Cupriavidus taiwanensis LMG 19424: one gene and its partner. The protein of the gene in region 2 interacts with the protein of the main gene of each other region in a pairwise test. Links are inferred from orthologs where the notes say so. Each region holds a gene or a part of one and is shown on either strand. Other genes may lie near its edges. The genes, in order: ndk and RALTA_RS13530.

The links.
Region 1: the proteins of RALTA_RS13530 (region 2) and ndk interact in binary tests that used the Escherichia coli proteins (3 or more experiments, as listed by UniProt). The link is inferred for Cupriavidus taiwanensis LMG 19424 from one-to-one orthologs.

The regions. Positions count from the first base shown.
Region 1 is NC_010528.1:2,013,916-2,023,436, forward strand. The notes cover bases 4,053-6,893. They hold ndk (nucleoside-diphosphate kinase), read right to left. Parts: upstream 5,766-6,893; coding sequence 5,340-5,765; downstream 4,053-5,339. Other genes in these bases: pilW (type IV pilus biogenesis/stability protein PilW), read right to left, coding at 4,053-4,151; rlmN (23S rRNA (adenine(2503)-C(2))-methyltransferase RlmN), read right to left, coding at 4,148-5,302; RALTA_RS09230 (Bax inhibitor-1/YccA family protein), read left to right, coding at 6,139-6,843. Also shown: hisS (histidine--tRNA ligase), read right to left, coding at 1-1,014; ispG (flavodoxin-dependent (E)-4-hydroxy-3-methylbut-2-enyl-diphosphate synthase), read right to left, coding at 1,053-2,345; RALTA_RS09210 (RodZ domain-containing protein), read right to left, coding at 2,393-3,379; more of pilW, read right to left, coding at 3,372-4,052; 23S rRNA (uracil(1939)-C(5))-methyltransferase RlmD, read right to left, coding at 6,911-8,215; RALTA_RS09240 (endonuclease/exonuclease/phosphatase family protein), read left to right, coding at 8,452-9,306; RALTA_RS09245 (3'-5' exonuclease), read right to left, coding at 9,343-9,521. UniProt on the Escherichia coli protein: Major role in the synthesis of nucleoside triphosphates other than ATP. The ATP gamma phosphate is transferred to the NDP beta phosphate via a ping-pong mechanism, using a phosphorylated active-site intermediate.
Region 2 is NC_010528.1:2,936,928-2,948,952, reverse strand. The notes cover bases 5,010-7,966. They hold RALTA_RS13530 (uracil-DNA glycosylase), read right to left. Parts: upstream 6,897-7,966; coding sequence 6,123-6,896; downstream 5,010-6,122. Other genes in these bases: trpC (indole-3-glycerol phosphate synthase TrpC), read right to left, coding at 7,567-7,966; RALTA_RS13525 (CYTH domain-containing protein), read right to left, coding at 6,926-7,555; RALTA_RS13535 (acylphosphatase), read left to right, coding at 5,832-6,110; RALTA_RS13540 (ABC transporter permease), read right to left, coding at 5,010-5,526. Outside these bases: RALTA_RS13550 (FUSC family protein), read left to right, coding at 1-2,357; RALTA_RS13545 (ABC transporter ATP-binding protein), read right to left, coding at 2,425-3,756; more of RALTA_RS13540, read right to left, coding at 3,772-5,009; more of trpC, read right to left, coding at 7,967-8,370; trpD (anthranilate phosphoribosyltransferase), read right to left, coding at 8,397-9,425; RALTA_RS13510 (aminodeoxychorismate/anthranilate synthase component II), read right to left, coding at 9,488-10,057; trpE (anthranilate synthase component I), read right to left, coding at 10,078-11,595. UniProt on the Escherichia coli protein: Excises uracil residues from the DNA which can arise as a result of misincorporation of dUMP residues by DNA polymerase or due to deamination of cytosine.

The DNA of each region.
Region 1 (9,521 bases), 920 kb from region 2 along the record:
TTCGCGGATCAGTTCGATGATGCGCTCGATGCCCATGGCCCAGCCGCAAGCCGGCGCGGGCTTGCCGCCCATCTGCGCGATCAGCGGGTCATAGCGTCCGCCGCCGGCAATGGTGCCCTGCGCGCCCAGCTTGTCGGTGATCCACTCGAACACCGTCAGGTTGTAGTAATCGAGGCCGCGCACCAGGCGCGGGTTGATCTTGAACGGGATGTTGTTCGCCTTCAGCAGGCGCTGCACCCCCTCGAAGTGCGCCAGCGACTCTTCGCCCAGGAAGTCGATCAGCTTGGGCGCGTTGGCCGCCATGTCCTGCAGCGCCGGGTTCTTGGTGTCGAGCACGCGCAGCGGGTTGGTGTACAGGCGGCGCTTGCTGTCGTCGTCCAGGATGTCCTGGAAGCCTTCCAGGTACTTGATCAGCTGTTCGCGGTGCGCCGCGCGCTCGTCGGCCTGCCCCAGCGAATTGATCTCGAGGCGCACGCCGGTCAGCCCCAGGTCATCCCACAGGCGCTGGCACATCAGGATGATCTCGGCGTCCACGTCCGGACCGGCGAAGCCCAGCGCCTCGGCACCGAGCTGGTGGAACTGGCGGTAGCGGCCGCGCTGCGGACGTTCGTGGCGGAACATCGGGCCGGTGTACCACAGGCGCTTGGGGCCGTCGTACAGCAGGTTGTGTTCGATGGTGGCGCGCACGGCCGCGGCGGTGCCCTCGGGGCGCAGCGTCAGCTGCTCGCCGTTGAGCGAATCGGTGAAGGAGTACATCTCCTTCTCGACGATGTCGGTGACCTCGCCAATGCCGCGCACGAACAGCTGGGTATGCTCGACGATGGGCGTGCGAATCTGCTGGTAGCCGTAGGCGCGCAGCATCGCGCGCGCGGCATTCTCGAAATGCTCCCACAGCGGCGCGTCGGCCGGCAGCATGTCGTTCATGCCCTTCACGCCCTGCAGGGCCTTGGCGGGGCGTACCTTGGGTTCGGTCTTGGCGGCGCCGGCGGCGGCCATGGTCTCGGTTTGCGTCATTCTGTTCTAGTCAGGCTGCTGGCCCCGGCCGGTCCGGCTCAGGCTGCCACTTCTTTGCCGTCCCGTGCAGCGCCCGGGCCGTAATGCGTGCGAACGTATTCGTCTACGATCGCCTGGAATTCTTCTGCAATGCGTTCGCCGCGCAGCGTCTTCACCTTGACGCCGTCGACGAACACCGGCGCGGCCGGCGATTCGCCCGAGCCCGGCAGCGAAATGCCGATATTGGCGTGCTTGCTTTCGCCGGGGCCGTTGACGATGCAGCCCATCACGGCCACGTCCATTTCCTCGACACCCGGATAGGCGGTCTTCCATTGCGGCATCTGCTCGCGCAGGTAGGCCTGGATGCTGGCCGCCAGTTCCTGGAACACCGTGCTGGTGGTGCGTCCGCAGCCCGGGCAGGCAATCACCATCGGGGTGAAATTGCGCAGGCCCATGGTCTGCAGGATCTCCTGCCCGACGTACACCTCTTTCTCGCGCGGCGCGCCGGGCTCCGGCGTCAGCGAGATGCGGATGGTGTCGCCGATGCCTTCCTGCAGCAGCACCGACAGCGCCGCCGTGGAAGCCACGATGCCCTTGCTGCCCATGCCGGCCTCGGTCAGGCCCAGGTGCAGCGCGTAGTCGCAGCGACGCGCGAGCTCGCGGTACACCGCAATCAGCTCCTGCACCTGCGAGACCTTGCACGACAGGATGATCTGGCTGCCCGGCAGGCCGATTTCCTCGGCCTTCCTGGCCGAATCGATGGCCGACGTGATCAGCGCCTCGATCATCACGCTCTGCGCCGGCCACGGCTCGGCGCGCCCGGCGTTCTCGTCCATGATCCGCGCCAGCAGGTCCTGGTCCAGGCTGCCCCAGTTCACGCCAATGCGCACCGGCTTGTTGTAGCGGCACGCCATCTCGATCATCTGCGCGAACTGCGTATCGCGCTTGGCGCCCTGGCCGACGTTGCCCGGGTTGATGCGGTACTTGGACAGCGCCTCGGCGCAGGCCGGATAGTCCTGCAGCAGCTTGTGGCCGTTGTAGTGGAAGTCCCCCACCAGCGGCACGTCGACACCCATGCGGTCGAGCTGCTCGCGAATCGACGGCACCGCCGCCGCGGCCTCGGGCGTGTTCACCGTGATGCGCACGATCTCCGAACCCGCGCGCGCCAGTTCCTTGATCTGGATCGCGGTGCCGATGGCATCGACCGTGTCGGTGTTGGTCATCGACTGCACCCGCACCGGCGCGCCGCCACCGATGGTCACCACATTGTCGCCCCACGCGACCCGCGCCTGGCGGGTCTGGCGACGCGGCAGCGGGCCCGGCAGGACCGGTAGACAGAGCTGTTGGTTCATAGCGTTACCACCTTGCAAAGACGCACCTTGCCGCACCTCGCGCCAGCTCAGGGCAGCGTCAGGCGCGCCACGTTGTTGCGGTTGGCGGCCTTCAGGTCGACCGGCGTGCCGCCGCGCGTGAACGATTCGACGCCCTTGACGTTGCCGATCACCACCCGGTACGGACCCGTACCGCCGCCAGCCATGGTCTGCCCGGCCTTGGCGGTGCCACCCATGACGACCTTGCCGCTATTGTCGCGGATTTCAAACCAGGTATCGGCGGCAAAGCGGATCTGCAGCTCGCCCTCCGCGGGCGCCGTCGGCGCTGCCGCGGCAGATGCCGTCGGGGCCGCCGGAGCCGATGCAGCAGCAGCCGTGGTGGCTGCCGGCGTTGCCGGCGCCGCCGCCGCGCTGGCGGGAATGGTTTCGGCGGACGGTGCCGGCGAGTCGCTGGCAGCCATGACCGGCGGCAGCGCCGCGGTCACGATACCGGCCTCAGTGCCCGCGTTATCCGCGGCCGGGGCCTCGGCCGCCACCGTCTCGGCGGCGCTGCTGCGCGCGTCCAGCCACGCGCGGATATGGTCCAGCCCGAACCAGATGCCGGCGGCCACGCCAACCGCGACCAGCGCCAGCCAGATCCAGCGGCCGCCATTGCCGCCGGAGCGGAAGCGGTTGCGGTCGTCGAAGGCCGCATTGATGCCACCCTCGCGCTGGCGGGCGATTTCCGCCACCTGCGCCACCGGGCGCGGCTGGAAGCGCGCCAGCAGCGGGTCGATATCGACGTGGAGCATGCGGGCATAGGCGCGCATCACGCCCTTGGCGAAGGTTACGTCGGGCAGCGCCTGCAGGTTGGCCGCCTCGATCGCACGCAGCTTGCTGGCCGCCACCTTCAGCCGTGCGCTGACGTCCTCGACCGACATCCGCTGCGCCTCGCGCTCGCGCGCCAGCGCCGCGCCGATCTCCCGCGCCGCGGCTTCACGTTCTCCCTCATGCGCGCCCCCGCCGACTGCTTGCGTCGGTACGGCCTGGCCTGCGGCGCGGTCGTGCTCACTCATCCCATGCTCCTTGTTCGTAGGCGGCCACCTCGCGCGAGTCAGGGAAGCGGCTGCGCAGCTGCGCTCCCAGCGCATCCTGCGTGCGGCCGTCGCCCTGACGGTGGGCAATGCGCGCTCCCAGCCAGAGGGATTGCGCAGTGACAAATTGGCTGTTGTTGACGCGCAGGACGTACTGCCGCGCCTGTACGTAATCGCCGCGCCGGTAGAACACCAGCGCCAGGTTGGTGTTCGCCACCGGGTTGTTGCGGTCGTAGCCGAGCGCGGCCTTCAGGTTCTTCTCCGCCTCGGCGCTATGGCCCTGGCGCAGCTCGCACGCACCCAGGCTGATCAGCGGCTTGACCGGGCCGCCGGCGGACGGGGCCGACACGGCGCGCTGCAGCATGGGCACGGCCTCGCCGTAACGCCCTTGCTGGCACAGGAACCAGCCGTAGTTGTTGAGCAGGTCGCCGTCATTGGCCCGCATCGATGCCGCGGTACGGAAGCTGTCCTCGGCCAGCGTCCGCTCGTTCATGCTCATGTAGATCAGCGCCCGCACATGGTAGGCATCGGCCAGCGACGGATCGATGGCAATGGCCTGCTTGATCTCGTCAAGCGCGACCGCGGTCTGGCCGGCCTCGAGATAATTGGTGGCCAGTTGCAGCCGGATGCCGGCCCGGCGCCTGGCCTCGGTCTGGTCGGAAGCGGTCTGGAGATCCTGCGCCGGCGCATGCGGCAGCTGGCACCCGGACAACATCAGCAGCCCCAGCAGGGCCGCAGCGATCAGACGGATCATGCAGGGCGCGCCTCCCGTGGCTGGCCGCTCGCAGTGACCGGCACCAGCGGCGTGATCTTGCCGAACTTGCCGCGTTCGGCCAGGCGGGTGCGGTCCTTCACTTCCCCGGCCAGCTGGCCGCAGGCGGCATCGATATCGTCGCCGCGGGTCTTGCGGATGGTGGTGACGACGCCGGCGTCCATCAGTACCTGCGCGAAGCGCCGGATCTGCTCGTTGTTGGAACGCTTCAGGCCCGATTCGGGGAAGGGATTGAACGGGATCAGGTTGAACTTGCACGGCACGTCGGCGACAAGCTTCAGCAGTTCCCGCGCATGCTCGACGCCGTCGTTGACGCCATCCAGCATGCAGTATTCGAAAGTAATGAAATCGCGCGGCGCGAATTCCAGGTAGCGACGGCATGCCGCCATCAGTTCGGCCAGCGGGTATTTCTTGTTCAGCGGCACCAGCACGTCGCGCAGGGCGTCGTTGGACGCATGCAGCGACACGGCGAGGGCCACCGGCAGGTCCTTCGACAGCCGGTCCATCATCGGCACCACGCCGGAGGTGGACAGCGTCACGCGGCGGCGCGACAGGCCGTAGGCGTTGTCGTCAAGCATCAGGCGCATGGCCGGCACGACGGCGTCGTAGTTCAGCAGCGGCTCGCCCATGCCCATCATCACCACGTTGGAGATGACGCGGTCATCCTTGGGGCCGCGGCCCAGCTGCTCACGCATGGCGAACTCCGCCATCCACAGCTGGCCGATGATCTCACCGGTGCTGAGGTTGCGCGAAAAGCCCTGCTTGCCGGTGGAACAGAACCGGCAGTTGACGGCGCATCCGGCCTGCGAGGAAACGCACAGCGTGCCACGCGTTTCCTCGGGGATGTACACCGTCTCCACTGCGTTGCCCTCGCCCACGTCGAGCAGCCACTTGCGCGTGCCGTCGGCCGACAGGTTGTCGGTGATGACGGCAGGCGCGCGGATCTCGGCCCGGGTCGCGAGCTTTTCGCGCAGCGACTTGGCGAGATCCGACATGGCGTCGAAGCGGCTGGCCCCGTAGTGGTGGATCCAGCGCTGCAGTTGCCGCGCACGGAACGGCTTCTCGCCGAGCTCGCCGCAATAGGCGGTGAGCGCGTCCGCGTCGAGGTCGAGCAGGTTGACGAGATCGTTCATGACGGCAAACTCGGCTTGGTAATCAGTCAGCAGCCGATCAGCGGCTGTAGACGTTCATGCCCGGGAAGAAGAAGGCCACTTCCACGGCGGCGGTTTCGGCAGCGTCCGAGCCGTGCACGGCGTTGGCGTCGATGCTGTCGGCGAAATCGGCGCGGATGGTGCCCTTCTCGGCCTTCTTCGGGTCGGTGGCGCCCATCAGGTCGCGGTTCTTGGCAATGGCGTTCTCGCCTTCCAGCGCCTGGATCATGACCGGGCCGGAAACCATGAAGTCGACCAGGTCCTTGAAGAACGGACGCTCCTTGTGAACCGCGTAGAACTGCTCGGCTTCGCCGCGCGACAGGTGCACCATCTTGGCAGCAACGATCTTCAGGCCGGCGGCCTCGAAACGGGCGTAGATCTGGCCAATGACGTTCTTGGCCACGGCATCCGGCTTGATAATCGACAGGGTGCGTTCGATCGCCATGAAAAACTCCGAAAAATGAAGGGGTTACAAATGGATTAAACGTGCAATTCTAGCACGAAGACTATGACGGTTTCGAGGGTCTTGCGGACCTTCCGGCGTGCCCGCCACCCCCTTATGCACACGCCGTCCACAAGTTGCAAAAGCAGCACATTACAACCTTGTCATCCCCGGAACGCAGCGCCGCCGCTAACATCCAATGTGAGCGGCGTCGAACGGACGCGAGCCAGCGCCAGGTGACGATTGGTCTACCGCGCCCTTGCAATCCGGCCTGCCCGATGCCACATTGACGATGGTTCCGTCCGGCTTCCATACGAGCCTTCGCATTTGAAGTCTCGCAACGCCGGCGCCTCACCGTTTTGAGACAGGAGTCACCATGGATAACAAGCTGAACACCTACGGTTTCGGCAACAGTGCGTCGACCGTCACTGACGTCGTCGTTCGCAACCGGGTCTTGCGCAACACATACTGGCTGCTGGCCCTCTCGATGATCCCCACCGTGCTCGGTGCGTGGATCGGCGTGGCCACCGGCTTCAGCTTCATGGCGGGCAGCCCCGGCCTGTCGCTGATCCTGTTCCTGGCGATCGCGTTCGGCTTCTTCTTCGCCATCGAGAAGACCAAGAACAGCAGCATGGGCGTGGTCCTGCTGCTGGCCTTTACCTTCTTTATGGGCCTGATGCTGTCGCGGCTGATCAGCGTCACCTTGTCGTTCTCGAACGGCCCGGCGCTGATCATGTACGCCTTCGGCGGCACCGCGGCCGTGTTCGGCGCGATGGCATCGATCGCCACCGTCAGCAAGCGTGATTTCTCCGGCCTCGGCAAGTTCCTGTTCGTCGGCGTGATCCTGCTGATCCTGGCCAGCGTGGCCAATATCTGGCTGCAGCTGCCGGCGCTGATGATCACGGTATCGGTGATCGCGATCGGTATTTTCTCGGCGTACATCCTGTTCGACGTGCAGCGCGTGGTGAACGGCGGCGAGACCAACTACATCACCGCCACGCTGGCGATCTACCTCGACGTGTACAACGTCTTCGCCAACCTGCTGGCGCTGCTGGGCATCTTCGGCGGCAACCGCGAATGACGGCGGACGCCGCAGCATGACGAAAGCCGGCCAATGGCCGGCTTTTCTTTTGGGCACTCCGCCGCGATCAGTCGCGGTCGAACACCGCGATCGACTCGACGTGCGAGGTGTGCGGGAACATGTTGACCACGCCGGCGCCGCTCAGGCGGTAGCCGGCCTCGTGCACCAGCAGACCGGCATCGCGCGCCAGCGTGGCGGGGCTGCACGACACATAGACGATGCGCCGCGGCAGCACGTCGCTGCCCTGCTGCGCCAGCTCGCCGAGCGCCTTGCTCACCGCCAGCGCGCCTTCGCGCGGCGGATCGACCAGCCAGCGGTCGAAGCGGCCCAGCGCGGCGATGTCGTCTGCCGTGACTTCGAACAGGTTGCGGCACGCGAATTCCGTCTTGGCGGCCAGCCCGTTGTATTCGGCATTGGCCAGCGCACGCGTGGTCAGCGCCTCGCTGCCTTCGATGCCCATCACCGACTTGCCCTGCGTGGCCAGCGGCAGCGTGAAATTGCCGATGCCGCAGAACAGGTCGAGCAGGCGGTCGCCCGGCTGCGCATCGAGCAGGCGCAGCGCGCGGCCGATCAGCACGCGGTTGATCTGGTGGTTCACCTGCGTGAAGTCAGTCGGCTTGAACGGCATGCGGATGCCGAATTCCGGCAGCGTATAGGCCAGCTCGACGTCGGTCGGATAGAACGGGTAGACCGTGTCCGGCCCCTTGGGCTGCAGCCAGAACTGCACCTTGTACTGGTCGGCAAAGGCGCGCAGCAGGTCCTTGTCGGCATCGGTCAGCGGCTCGAGGATGCGCAGCACCAGCGCCGTCACTTCATGCCCGACGGCCAGTTCGATCTGCGGCATGCGGTCGCGGATCGACAGTCCCGCCACCAGTTCGCGCAGCGGCACCAGCATGGCCGAAACGTGCGGCGGCAGGATTTCACAACGCGTCATGTCGGCGACATAGCTGCTCTTGCGCTCATGGAAGCCCACCAGCACGCCGCCCTTCTTCACCACGTGGCGCACCGTCAGGCGGGCACGGTAACGGTAGCCCCAGTCCGGGCCGGCGATCGGCCGGAACACCACGTCGGGCTTCACCTTGGACAGGTGCCACAGGTTGTCTTCCAGCACGCGCTGCTTGATGGCAAGCTGTGCGCGCGAATCCAGATGCTGCATCGAGCACCCGCCACAGACGCCGAAGTGCTGGCATCCCGGCTTCACGCGCATGACCGATTCCTGCAGGACCTCGCCCAGGTGCGCCTGCTCGAAGCTGGGCTTGCGCCGGTAGCTGCGGTAGCTGACGGTCTCGCCGGGCAACGCGCCTTCGACGAAGATGACCTTGCCGGGCGTGCCGTCCTCGTTCACCAGGCGGCCGACGCCGCGCGCCTCCATGTCGAGGCTGTCGATCGACACCACGGGGTCGGCGCCGGGCGCATTGCCGTTGGCATGGCCGCGGCCACGGGCCTCTTTTGCGGCGGGTGCGGCACCCGGTGCGGCGGCTGCGGGCGCGACGGCGGGCGTTTCTTGTGGGGAGGACACGGCTTGGGACACCAGAGAAAACCTGACGTATTGTTTTACGAAAGCGCGATTGTATGCCAGACCGGTCCGATCGATGACGGAGGCCTTGTATGGAACTGATTTCCTGGAATATCCAGTGGGGCCGCGGTGCGGACGGGCGCGTGGACCTGGCGCGGCAGGTGGACACGCTGCGCGCGATGGCAGATGCCGACGTCATCTGCCTGCAGGAAGTCACGCGTGGCTTCACGGAACTGCGCGGCGAGCCGGGGATCGACCAGGTGGCCGAGCTGACAGCACTGCTGCCGGGCTATCACGTGCTGTTCGCGTCAGGCGTCGACCGTCGCGACCGCAATGGCGCGCACAAGCAGTTCGGCAACCTGGTTGCGACAAGGCTGCCGGTACGCGAGGTATTCCGGCACGCCTTGCCGTGGCCCGCGGATCCGCACGTGGCATCGATGCCCCGCGTGGCGCTGGAAGTGACCGTCGAGGCCGGCCCGCGGCGGCTGCGCGTGATCTGCACGCACCTGGAGTACTACTCGGCGCTCCAGCGCGCCGCCCAGGCCGAGGCGCTGCGCGACTGGCATGTCCAGGCGTGCGACCACGCCAGCCGTCCGGGCCGCAGCGAGAAATGGCCCGGCCCGTTCACGCCGGAACCGCGCCCCGCCGAAGCCATCCTGTGCGGCGACTTCAACAGCAAACCCGACGACATCGCCTATCGCCGCATGCTCGAGCCGTTTGACGACACCACCACGCCATGGCGCGACGCCTGGCTGCACGCGCATCCGGGCCTGCCGCACGCGCCGACCTGCGCCATCCATGACAAGGAGCAATGGCCCGAGCCGCCGTTCGCCTGCGACTTCATGTTCGTCACGGAGAATCTGGCCGCGCGTATCCGGCGCTGCGAAGTCAACGCGGATACCGCCGACTCGGACCATCAGCCGATCCTGCTGTCGCTGGACCTGTAAGGCCGCGTCGCAAGCCGGCGGGCGCTGGCGCGCTCATCAGTCCTCGAAGTCTTCGGCTTCGGGCGTGAGGCGCTGCAGGCGGAACGCCTGCAGGTATTCCATCCACTGTTCGCCGGGCAGTTCCGCCAGCGATTCCTGGACCAGCTCCATCTCCATGTCGAACTCTCGCGGCGACATGCCGCCGCGCATCAGCTGGAAACGGCAGTACATCAGGT
Region 2 (12,025 bases):
ATGTGTACCGGGGGCTGCGCTCGGCCACGGGCGTGATCGGCGCGACGCTGATCGCGCTGCATTTCAGCGACCTGCCCACCGCGATGGTGGTGTCGATGGGCGCGCTGTGCACCAGCCTGATGGACCTGCCCAGCCCGCTGAACCACAAGTTCAACGAGATGCTGGCCAGCGTGCTGCTGTGCAGCGTGGTCACGCTGGTGGTGGCGCTGGCCACGCCGTTTCCGCGCGTGATGCCGTTCCTGCTGGTGCTGGTGACGTTCATGGCCGGCATGATGACGGTGTACGGCAACAAGACGCTGCCGCTGCAGTTCGCCGCGCTGTTCGTGATGACGCTCACGATCAATGAAGACTTCCTCGTGCGGCGTGCGCTGGAACATGCGGCACTGTTCAGCATCGGCGCGGTCGCCTATCTCGGTTACGCGATGCTGGTGAGCTGGGTCACCGAGCGCCGCACCCGGCAGCAGGTGCTGGCCGAATCGCTGTACGAGCTGGCGGGCTACCTCGAAATCAAGGCCGGCTTCTACGACGCCGGCAATGACTTCGAGGCGCAGTTCAACCAGCTGGTGCGCCAGCAGATCGTGGTGGCCGAGCGCCAGCAGGCCGCGCGCGACCTGGTGCTGCGCGGCAACCGCACCCCGCACGATGGGCTGCTGGTGCAGGTGCACCTGCGCATGCTCGACCTGTACGAGTACATCCTGTCGACCAACACCGACTATCCGATGCTGCGCCAGACCTTCGCCGGCACGCCGGTGCTGGACCACCTGCGCGGGCTGGTGATGCAGATGTGCAAGGACGTGGAAGAGATCGCCTACGAAGTCACGCGCGGGCGTGGCTCGTACGCCACGGTGGAATACCGCCCGGGACTGCGCGCGGTCGAGGCCGAGATCGCGCAGTTGCGCCACCACCATATCAACCCGGCGGCGATGACGGCGCTGGTCGAGACGCTCGACATGATGCGCGGCGCGATCACGCTGATCGGCCAGCTGCACGAGGCCTCGCGCACCCCGGTGGAACCGGCCAAGGTGCTGCCCGGCTCGGACATGACACCGTTCCTGACGCGCCAGAAGTACGAGCTGAGCGTGCTGCGCGACAACCTGAAGTGGAGCTCGCCGGCATTCCGCTTTGCGCTGCGGGTGTCGATGGCGGTGGCGCTGGGACTGTGGATCGCCGAACGCCTGCCTTACGTGTCGCACAGCTACTGGATCCTGCTGACCATCATCGTCATCCTGAAGCCCAACTTCAGCATGACCAAGCAGCGCTACAACGACCGCGTGATCGGCACGCTGATCGGCTGCGTGGTGTCCGTCGCGATCCTGAAGGTGGTGCACCAGCCGCTGATCCTGTTGGGCGTGCTGTTCCTGTCGCTGGTGGCCAGCGCCGCCTTCGTCACCATCAAGTACCGCTACACCGCCATCGCCGCCTGCATCCAGGTGCTGATCCAGATCCACCTGCTGATGCCGGGGAGCCCCACCGTGGCGGGCGAGCGGCTGGTGGATACGGTGATCGGCGGCATCATCGCGTCGCTGTTCAGCTTTGTGCTGCCGAGCTGGGAGTACCGCGCCATCCCCAAGCTGGTGGAGGCCGTGCTGCAGGCCAACCGCCGCTATATCGCCGCGACGCGCGACCTGCTGCTGCGCCGGGCCAAGGATGACTTTGCCTACCGCGTGCAGCGCAAGCAGTTCATGGACAACCTGTCGGCGCTGATCTCGTCGTTCCAGCGCATGCTGGACGAGCCCAAGAGCCGGCACCGCGCGGTGGACAACCTGAACCGCTTCATCGTGCAGAACTACCTGGTCGCCGCGCACGTAGCCGCGGCGCGCATCCAGGTGCGCCAGCACTACGATGAGCTCGATATCCCGGCCGCCGAGGCCGCGATCGAACAGGCCACCGAGGCCGCCAGCCACAGCCTGCAGGTGGCCAGCGAGCGGCTGCACGCCGACGAGCGCGGCGGCGGCCGCGGTGCCGGCTTCATACGACGGGAAACCGTGGCGGCGGATGCCGGCAAGCCGGTTGCGGCTGGTGCCGAAGCGGCGGCCCAGGCGGCGGTTCAGGCGGCTCCTGAACAAGTCGTCGAAACCGTCACGCCCGAAGCGGCCGAAGTGGCCGAAGCCGCGGAAGACGCCGCCGCGGAACGCCGCGCCCGCCTGGCGGATTCCGCCGACAAGCGCCGCACCGACACCCTGGTGCAGGCCGCCGCGGCGGGCGAGTCGAGCGAACAGGCCGGGGCGACATCGAGCTCCACCGGCCGCCCCGCCAACGCGGTGCTGGAGCGCCGGCTGCGCGCGTTGCGCGAGGACGCGGCCAAGATTGCGCTGCGCACGGGCGCGATCGGGCGGGCGATGCGGGCGCGGTCGTAGGATCCGAAACCGATTTTTTTCTCCCCTCTCCCGCGCGCGCGGGAGAGGGAAGCAGCCCAGCGCGAAGTTAAATGCCGTGCCCGGCAGCCCCCTCGTCCTCCGGCAACGTCAGCATCCCGCTGTGATAGCTGTACTCGAAGATCTCCCCATACCGCCCCCATCCGATCGCCACGCTCAGCACGCGTTCGGCCTCGGCCGGCTTGAGGAACTGCTCCAGCTCTTCGAGCACTTGTTCCTCGCGGATCTCTCCCGCTTCGCTCGCCACCAGCTCGCGGCGCACATGCGCGGCCAGCGCGACGTTGGCGAGCAGTTGCCGGCCGAAGATCGCCTTGCGCTGCTGTGGCCCGGCGGCGTAGTAGGCGCGACCCGCGTCGGTGGCGGCGATGTCGCCGGCCTCGATCGACACCAGCTGCACCAGTTGCAGCGCTTCGCAGGCCGGCAGCAGCTCGTCGTCGGTCAGGCCGGCTTCGTCGGCCAGGTGGGGCAGGTCGGCGCGGCAGTGGAAGGGCGCCTCGCACAGCAGGTCGAGGATGGCTTCCATCTGGCTGATGTCGGCGTCCGGCAGCCGGTAGCCGATCTCGCGCGCGTGCGCCGGCACGCGCGCCTCGGCCGCCGGGGCCGTCATCAGCGCGTAGATCTGGTCGACCAGCGCGCGCACCTGCGCGCTGTCGCGGTTGCGCGGGCGCGGCAGCGCCACCGGCACTTCGGCGCGGATGCGGCCCGGGTCGCTCGACAGGATCACGATTCGGTCGGCCATCATCACCGCTTCTTCGATATTGTGCGAAACGATCAGGATTCCCTTGATATTGGCGCGCCCGCTTTCCCACAGCGCCAGCATCTCGTCGCGCAAGGTCTCGCCGGTCAGGACGTCCAGCGCCGAGAACGCTTCATCCATCAGCAGCAGGTCGGGCTCGGTCACCAGCGCGCGCGCGATGCCAACGCGCTGCCGCATGCCGCCTGACAGCTCGCGCGGCAGCGCGCTGTTGAAGCCCGCCAGGCCGATCATGTCGATCGCGGCCTCGGCGCGGCGCTCGCGCTCGGCCCGGGGCACGCCCTGCGCCTCGAGTCCCAGTTCCACGTTCTGCTGCACCGTCAGCCACGGAAACAGCGCGAAAGACTGGAACACCATGGCGATGCCCTCGGCGGTGCCGGCCAGGCGCTGGCCGCGGAAACGCACCTCGCCGCGGTCGGCACCGACCAGCCCAGCCATGATGCGCAGCAGCGTGGACTTGCCCGAGCCGGACTTGCCCAGCATGGCGACGATCTCGCCCTCGCGCAGGGTCAGGTCGACGCCCTCGAGCACGGCGCGGTCGCTCTGGCTGGCGGTGCGGAAGACCTTGCCGACGCCGCGCAGTTCAATCACCGCCGCGGCGGTGGGGGTTGCAATGTTCTCTGCCATCGTTGCCTTGGTGCCTTACAAGCGTGTGCGCTCCTGCGCGAGTTGGTACAGGCGGTTCCACAGCAGCCGGTTGAAGCCGACCACGAACAGCGCCATCACGACGATGCCCAGCGCAATGCGGGGGAAGTCGCCGCGCGCGGTGGTCTCGGCGATATAGCTGCCGAGGCCGGTGGCGACGATGGTGCGGTCGCCCCAGGTCACGTATTCAGACACGATGCTGGCGTTCCACGAGCCGCCCGCTGCAGTCACCAGGCCGGTCAGCAGGCTGGGGAACACCGCCGGAATCAGGAAGCGCTTCCACAACAGCCACCCGCGCAGGCCGAAGTTGCGCGCGGCAAGCCTCAGTTCCGTGGGGATGCCCGACGCCCCCGCGATCACGTTGAACAGGATGTACCACTGGGTGCCGAAGATCAGCAGCGGGCTTAGCCAGATCTCGGGATTCAGCCCGAAGCGCGCGATCAGCATTACCGCCAGCGGGAACATCAGGTTGGCCGGGAACGCGGCCAGGAACTGGGCGACGGGTTGCGCGATGCGCGCCAGGTCCGGGTTCAGGCCGATGCGGATGCCGATCGGCACCCACACCAGCGCCGCAAGCGCGATCAGCACGATCACCCGCACCATGGTCAGCGTGCCCAGCCACAGCACATGGACCACTTCGGACCAGCCCACCTCGCTGTGGACGAAATAGCCCACGCGCAGCAGCGCGGCCAGCGCGACCAGCACGATCGCCGTATCGCGCGCACGGCCCAGCCATCGCGCGCGGCGCGGATCGATCGGCCTGGCCGGCGCCGGCGCACGCCCGCGCGCGCCCCACGCCAGCGTGCGCGAGCCCAGCGCCGCGGCCTGCGCCAGCAAAGCCCCTGCCCACGCCGAGCGCCGCAGCAGGTCCAGCAGCCACGACTGCGGCAGCTTGTCCTGCGCCAGGGTCTCGAAGCGGAAGCGGTCGGCCCAGGCCACCAGCGGGCGGAACAGCAACTGGTCGTACAGCAGGATGCCCGCCAGCATTGCCACGATGGCCCAGCCGATCGCGGCCAGGTCCTGTTGCTGGATCGCCAGCGCGATATAGGAGCCGATGCCGGGCAGCCGGATATCGTGGCCCGATACCGAGATCGCCTCGGACGCGACCACGAAGAACCAGCCGCCGGACATCGACATCATCATGTTCCACAGCAGCCCCGGCATGGCGTACGGCACTTCCAGCCGCCAGAAGCGCTGCCACGGCGACAGCCGGAACATCGCCGCGGCCTCCAGCAAGTCGCCCGGGATGGTGCGGAACGACTGGTACAGGCTGAACGCCATGTTCCAGGCTTGCGAGGTGAAGATGGCAAAGATCGCCGCGCACTCCACGCCCGCCAGGTTGCCCGGAAACAGGGCGATGAACCCGGTCACGGTGATCGACAGGAAGCCCAGCACCGGGATCGACTGCAGGATGTCGAGCGCGGGCACGAGCACCTTTTCCGCGCTGCGGCTCTTGGACGCCAGCGCGGCGAAGGCCAGCGAGAACAGCAGCGACGCCGCCAGCGCGGCCAGCATGCGCACGCTGGTGCGCATCAGGTAGTAGGGCAGGTAGGCCACGTCCAGATGCACCGCCAGCGGCTGGTCGGGGCGGAACGGGACATTCATCTGCTGCGCGGCGAACGCGATCATCACGATCACCGCAAGGATGATCGGCAGCAGCGCCAGGTCGAAGCGGTTGGGCGGGGCGCGCAGCAGCTGGCTGTCAAAGCCCGGAGCGGGCTGGGCCGCGTTGCGGTCGGCGGGTGGCATCATGGACGCTTCTCGGGTGGATTCGAGCGAAAGGGCGTGCTTGTGGCCTGCCCGGGTTCAGTTCGCCAATCCATGGCTACTGTCATTCCCGCGTAGGCGGGAATCCAGCGTCTTTCATGCCCCGGGGACAAAGTCACTGGGTTCCCGCCTGCGCGGGAACGACCGTGGTGAGCTGAGCTTATTGGCGTATGCCGCCGGCTTCACCCCGTGCAGCGCGCACCCTTTGTAACGCCCGGCATGGCGGTCTAGTTTACTTGGTGTCGATGACAGAACGCGCACGCGTCGCGTGCGCTCACGGGAAAACGGCCATGAACAAGGCAACCTGGCGCCTGGTCGCGCATGGGCGCGTGCAGGGCGTGGGCTATCGCGCCGCCTGCGCCGACGCGGCGGATGATCTCGGCCTGGGCGGCTGGGTGCGCAACCGGGCCGACGGCACGGTCGAGGTGATGGCGCATGGCACGGTCAGGCAGCTGGAAGCGCTGCAGGCGTGGATGGAGACCGGCCCGCCGGCGGCGCAGGTGACGTTTGTCGAGGTCGGGCGCGGAGACGGTGAGTTCGCCGGCTTCGAACTCCGGCCGACGGTCTAGCGGCGCGGCCTGCTAGGCGGCGGTCCAGTCGACCGGCGTGCGGCCGTGGGCCTGCAGCCAGCGGTTGGCCTCGCGGAAGTGGCCGCAGCCGAGGAAGCCCCGGTGCGCCGACAACGGCGACGGGTGCGGCGCTTTCAGCACGCAGTGGCCCGCGCCCAGCAGCGGCTTCTTGGCCTGGGCATGGCTGCCCCACAGCATGAACACCAGGTTCGGCCGGCTTGCGGCGAGGTGCTGGATCAGGCAATCGGTGACCGCTTCCCAGCCGCGCCGCGCATGGCTGGCGGCCTGGCCCTGCTCGACGGTCAGCACGGTGTTGAGCAGCAGCACGCCCTGGCGCGCCCAACCTTCCAGGTTGCCGGAAGTGCGCGGCGGGCAGTTGCCGTCGGCGCCGAATTCCGCGGCGATTTCCTTGAAGATGTTGCGCAGGCTGGGCGGCACCTTGATGCCTTCGGGCACCGAGAAGGCGAGCCCGTGCGCCTGCGGCAGCTCCACCCCGCCGACCGTGCCGGTGCCGTGGTAGGGGTCCTGGCCCAGGATCACCACCTTGACCGCGTCGGGCGGCGTCAGGTGCAGCGCGTGGAAGACATGGTGCGGGAACACGGGCTTGCCGGCGGCGCGCTCGCCGTCGACAAAGGCGGCCAACTCGCGCCACGCCGGAACGGCGATGCAGGGCTCGAGCAAGGCGCGCCAGGCGGCGGGCAGGGCGTCGGCCTGGGCTTGCAGGCTGGCGGCGGGGGAGGGTTCGCCGGGGGCGCGTGGCGCCTCGGCAAATAGATCGGCTTGCATGCGGTAAATGCGCGGCGGGAAAACCGCGATTATGACGCCTTGCCCTCGGCGATTCCCGCCAGGCGGTAGCCGCGCGCGGCCTTGCTCAGGTCCGACGGCGCCAGCGCAGCCACGGCGGCAAGCCGTGCGGCGAAGGCACGCAGCGCATCCGCGGCGTGCGCGGCGTCGCCATCGAGCCATTCCAGCTCGAGTTCCTGGATGCGCTCCTGCGCGGCACTACTTGGCGCGCTGATGGTGCCGGTGTCGAGCGCGGCTTCGATGCGCGCGCCGTCCTGCGTGACGATCCAGGTGCGGCGGATGAAGTCGGTGCGGAATACCGGCGCCAGGCTGCCGATCAGCGGCGCCAGAACGGCTTGCGCCTCTGCGGGAAAGCTGTGCAGCTCGATGGCCTCGCCGGCGATGGCGGTCTCCCACTCATGCCGCGTGGCCAGGCCGCCCTGGCTGCTGCCGGCGGTCTTCAGCGTCTGCAGCCACTGCTCGCCCTTGCGGCGCAGGCGCAGCGCGGCGCGCGCCCGGGCCAGGTGACGCTCGGGTGTGTCGAGGTAGACGTTGAGCAGCGTGCCTTTGCCTTGCGGCTGGCCGTTGGCGTCGAGCCACGCGGCCAGCGGGGCCAGCGCGGCGTCGGGGACGGCGAGTTTGAGTTCGATTTCCTGGGGCATGGGGGAGGAAATCAACCAAACAACCGCGCCAGCTCCACCCCGGGTTCCTTCGCCCGCATGAAGGCCTCGCCCACCAGGAACGCGTGCACATTGGCATCGCGCATGCGCTTCACGTCCGCCGGCGCGAGGATGCCCGATTCGGTCACCACCAGCTTGTCGGCCGGAATATGCGGCAGCAGGTCCAGCGTGTTGTCCAGCGACACCTCGAAGGTGCGCAGGTTGCGGTTGTTTACGCCCAGCAGCGGCGTCTTCAGCCGCAGCGCGGCTTCCAGCTCATCGTCGCCGTGCACTTCCACCAGCACGTCCATGCCGAGTTCCAGCGCGCACGCTTCCAGCTCCGCCATCAGGCCATGGTCCAGCGCGGCGACGATCAGCAGGATGCAGTCGGCTCCCCAGGTGCGCGCTTCATAGACCTGGTACAGGTCGACCATGAAGTCCTTGCGCAGCGCCGGCAGCGGGCAGGCGCCGCGGGCGCGCTTCAGGTAGTCGGCGTGGCCCTGGAAGAAGTGCTCGTCGGTCAGTACCGACAGGCAGGCCGCGCCATGCGTGGCATAGCTCTCGGCGATGGCCTCGGGCAGGAACTGCTCGCGCAGCACGCCCTTGGACGGCGAGGCCTTCTTGATCTCGGCGATCACCGCGGCGTGGCCGGCCGCGATCTTGTCGCGCAGCGCGCGCTCGAAGCCGCGCGGCGCGAGGCCGGCCTCGCTGCGCAGGCTTTCGGCCTCGGCGCGCAGGCTGGGCAGGTCGCGCCGCTTGCGCGCGGCGGCGACTTCGTCGGCCTTGACGGCCAGGATCTTTTGCAGGATGTCGGACATGCGGCTATCTGGCGGAAATAAAGGGATCAGGCCTTGAACTGCTGCGTGGCCCGCACGAAGGCGTCGAGCTTCTGCCGTGCCGCGCCGCTGGCGATGGCCTCGCGCGCGCGGCGGATGCCGTCTTCGACCGAGTCCGCCACGTTGGCGGCGTACAGCGCGGTGCCGGCGTTCAGCGACACGATCTCGCGCGGCGTGCCCGGCGCGTTCGATAGCGCCTCGAGCAGCATTTCCTTCGATTCGGCAGCGTCGGCAACCTTGAGGCCGCGGTTGGAAATCATCGACAGGCCGAAGTCCTCGGGATGGATCTCGTACTCGCGCACTTCGCCGTCCTTCAGTTCGCCCACCAGCGTGGCGGCGCCGAGCGAGACCTCGTCCATGCCGTCCTTGCCGTACACCACGATGGCGTGCTGCGCGCCCAGGCGCTGCATCACCCGCACCTGGATGCCGACCAGGTCGGGGTGGAACACGCCCATCAGGATGTTGGGCGCATCGGCCGGGTTGGTCAGCGGCCCCAGGATATTGAAGATGGTCCGCACACCCATTTCCTTGCGGATCGGCGCGACGTTCTTCATCGCCGGGTGGTGCGTGGGCGCAAACATGAAGCCGATGCCGGTTTCTTCGATGCACTGGCCGACCTGCTCGGGGGTCAGCATGATGTTCACGCCCAGCGCCTCCAGCACGTCGGCGCTGCCGGACTTGGAGCTGACGCCGCGGTTGCCGTGCTTGGCGATCTTCGCGCCCGCGGCGGCGGCGACGAACATCGACGCGGTCGAGATATTGAACGTGTGCGAGCCATCGCCGCCGGTGCCGACGATATCGACGAAGTTCTCGCGGTCCTTCACCGCCACCTTGTTGGCGAACTCGCGCATCACCTGCGCGGCGGCGGAGATCTCGCCGATGGTTTCCTTCTTGACGCGCAGACCGGTCAGGATCGCGGCGGCCATCACCGGCGAGATCTGCGCCTGCATGATCTGCCGCATCAGGTGCAGCATCTCGTCATGGAAGATTTCGCGGTGCTCGATGCAGCGCGTCAGGGCTTCTTGCGGCGTGATCATGGCGTTCTCGTTGACAGTCTGGATGGCGTGGTGCGGGCTGGAAGGTGCGGAATCGAGCAGTCTCATCGCGGCGCCTTGACGAAGTTGGCCAGCATCGCATGGCCATGCTCGGACAGGATCGACTCGGGATGGAACTGTACGCCTTCGACGGCGAGCGTTTTGTGGCGCACGCCCATGATCTCGCCGTCCGGGGTCCAGGCGGTGATCTCCAGGCAATCGGGCAGGGTCTCGCGCTCGATCGCCAGCGAATGATAGCGCGTCACGTCGAAGTGCTTGGGCAGCCCGGCGAAGACGCCTTGCTGCGTGGTCTCGATAGTGCTGACCTTGCCGTGCATCACCTGCTTGGCCCGGATCACCTTGCCGCCGAAGGCTTCGCCGATGGCCTGGTGGCCCAGGCATACGCCCAGCATCGGGATCTTGCCGGCGAAGTGCTGCAGCGCCGCGACCGAGATGCCGGCCTCTTTCGGGCTGCACGGGCCGGGCGACACGCAGATGTGGTCGGGCTTCAGCGCCTCGATTTCCTCGATGGTGATCTCGTCGTTGCGATAGGTGCGCACGTCCACGCCCAGTTCGCCGAAGTACTGGACCAGGTTGTAGGTGAACGAATCGTAGTTGTCGATCATCAGCAGCATGGCGTCTGTCTCCTGTTCTCTCAGATGTCGGAGTCCAGGCCATCCTGGACCTGCTCGGCGGCGCGAATCACGGCGCGCGCCTTGGCCTCGGTTTCCCTCCATTCGGCTTCGGGATCCGAATCGGCAACGATGCCGGCGGCTGCCTGCACGTAGAGATTGCCGTCCTTGACGATGCCGGTGCGGATGGCGATGGCCAGGTCCATCTCGCCGCCGAACGACAGGTAGCCCACCGCGCCGCCATAGATGCCGCGCTTGCGCGGCTCGAGTTCGTCGATGATTTCCATCGCGTGGACCTTGGGCGCGCCCGACAGCGTGCCGGCCGGGAAGGTCGCGCGCAGCACGTCGAGGTTGCTCATGCCCTCGCGCAGCGTGCCTTCGACCGAGCTGACGATATGCTGCACATGCGAGTATTTCTCGATCACCATCTTGTCGGTGACCTTGACCGAGCCGGTCTCGGCGATGCGGCCGATATCGTTGCGCGCCAGGTCGATCAGCATCACATGCTCGGCGATCTCCTTGGGATCGTTGAGCAGCTCAGTGGCAAGCTGGGCGTCTTTTTCCGGTGTATTGCCGCGTGGGCGGGTGCCGGCCAGCGGGCGGATGGTGACGATGTGTTCGCTGCGGGTGTCACCATTGGTGCCGACCTTGCGCTCCTCCTGGCGCACCAGGATTTCCGGCGACGCGCCCACCACCTGGAAATCGCCGAAGTTGTAGAAGTACATGTACGGCGACGGATTCAGCGAGCGCAGCGCGCGGTACAGCGACAGCGGCGCGTCGCGGTACGGCTTGACCAGGCGCTGGCCGATCTGCACCTGCATCATGTCGCCGGCCATGATGTACTCCTTGGCCTTGTGCACGGCGGCCAGGTAGTCGGCCTTGGCGAATTCGCGGTAGACCTCGGTCTGCACCGACGGGCTGGTCACCGGCACGTCGACCGGCTGGCGCAGCTTCATGCGCAGCTCGCGCAGGCGCTGGCGCGCGCGGGAATAGGCTTCCGGCGTGGTCGGGTCGGCGTAGACGATCAGGTAGAGCTTGCCCGACAGGTTGTCGATCACCGCCAGCTCTTCGCACAGCAGCAGCTGGATGTCGGGCAGGTTCAGGTCGTCGGGCTTCTGCGTATTGGCGAGCTTCTTCTCGATATAGCGCACCGCGTCGTAGCCGAAGTAGCCGGCCAGGCCGCCGCAGAAGCGCGGCAGGCCGGGGCGCAGCGCCACCTTGAAGCGGCTCTCGAACTCGGCGATGAAATCGAGGGGATTGCCTTCGTGGGTTTCCGCCACCTTGCCGTCGGTCACCACTTCGGTGCGGTTGCCGTAGGCGCGCAGCAGCGTGCGCGCATGCAGGCCGATGAAGGAATAGCGGCCGAAGCGCTCGCCGCCGACCACCGATTCCAGCAGGAAAGTGTTGACCCCGCGCGTCTGCGACTGGGCCAGCTTCAGGTACAGCGACAGCGGCGTTTCCAGGTCGGCAAAGGCCTCGGCGATCAGCGGGATGCGGTTGTAGCCCTGGTCGGCCAGCGATTTGAATTCCAGTTCGGTCATGTCGGTCCTCTTGTTCGGCCCGCGCCGCGAGCGATGGTCAGGCGCGGTGCCGGATGTCGGCAGAGTTGGCTGGAGCGTATGGGAATCCCGCCCCGGTTGCGGACCGTGGTGCAGCAAGCTTGCGGACAAGGCTGCACACGGCCGGAAAGAGGGCGCGCGGCGCATTCTTGAGCTAAACGTAGCAGAGAAACAAGGCTACGCCGGCTCGGCGGGTTTGGGTGGTGATGCCCGGCATGGCTGGTCGCCTGGGCCGGATGTGGCGACGCCTTCGGATCGAAGGCGTGTCAGCAGACTCGCGAACGCACTTTACGCCTGTTGGGAGGCGCGCCAGCGACGCCAGGGCCAGGCCTGCCGATCACTGCCAGAAGAGATGCGTTTGCGGTTGAGAAACATTGAATGTTCAGGGATTTCAGTCGCGGCCGGTCTCGGA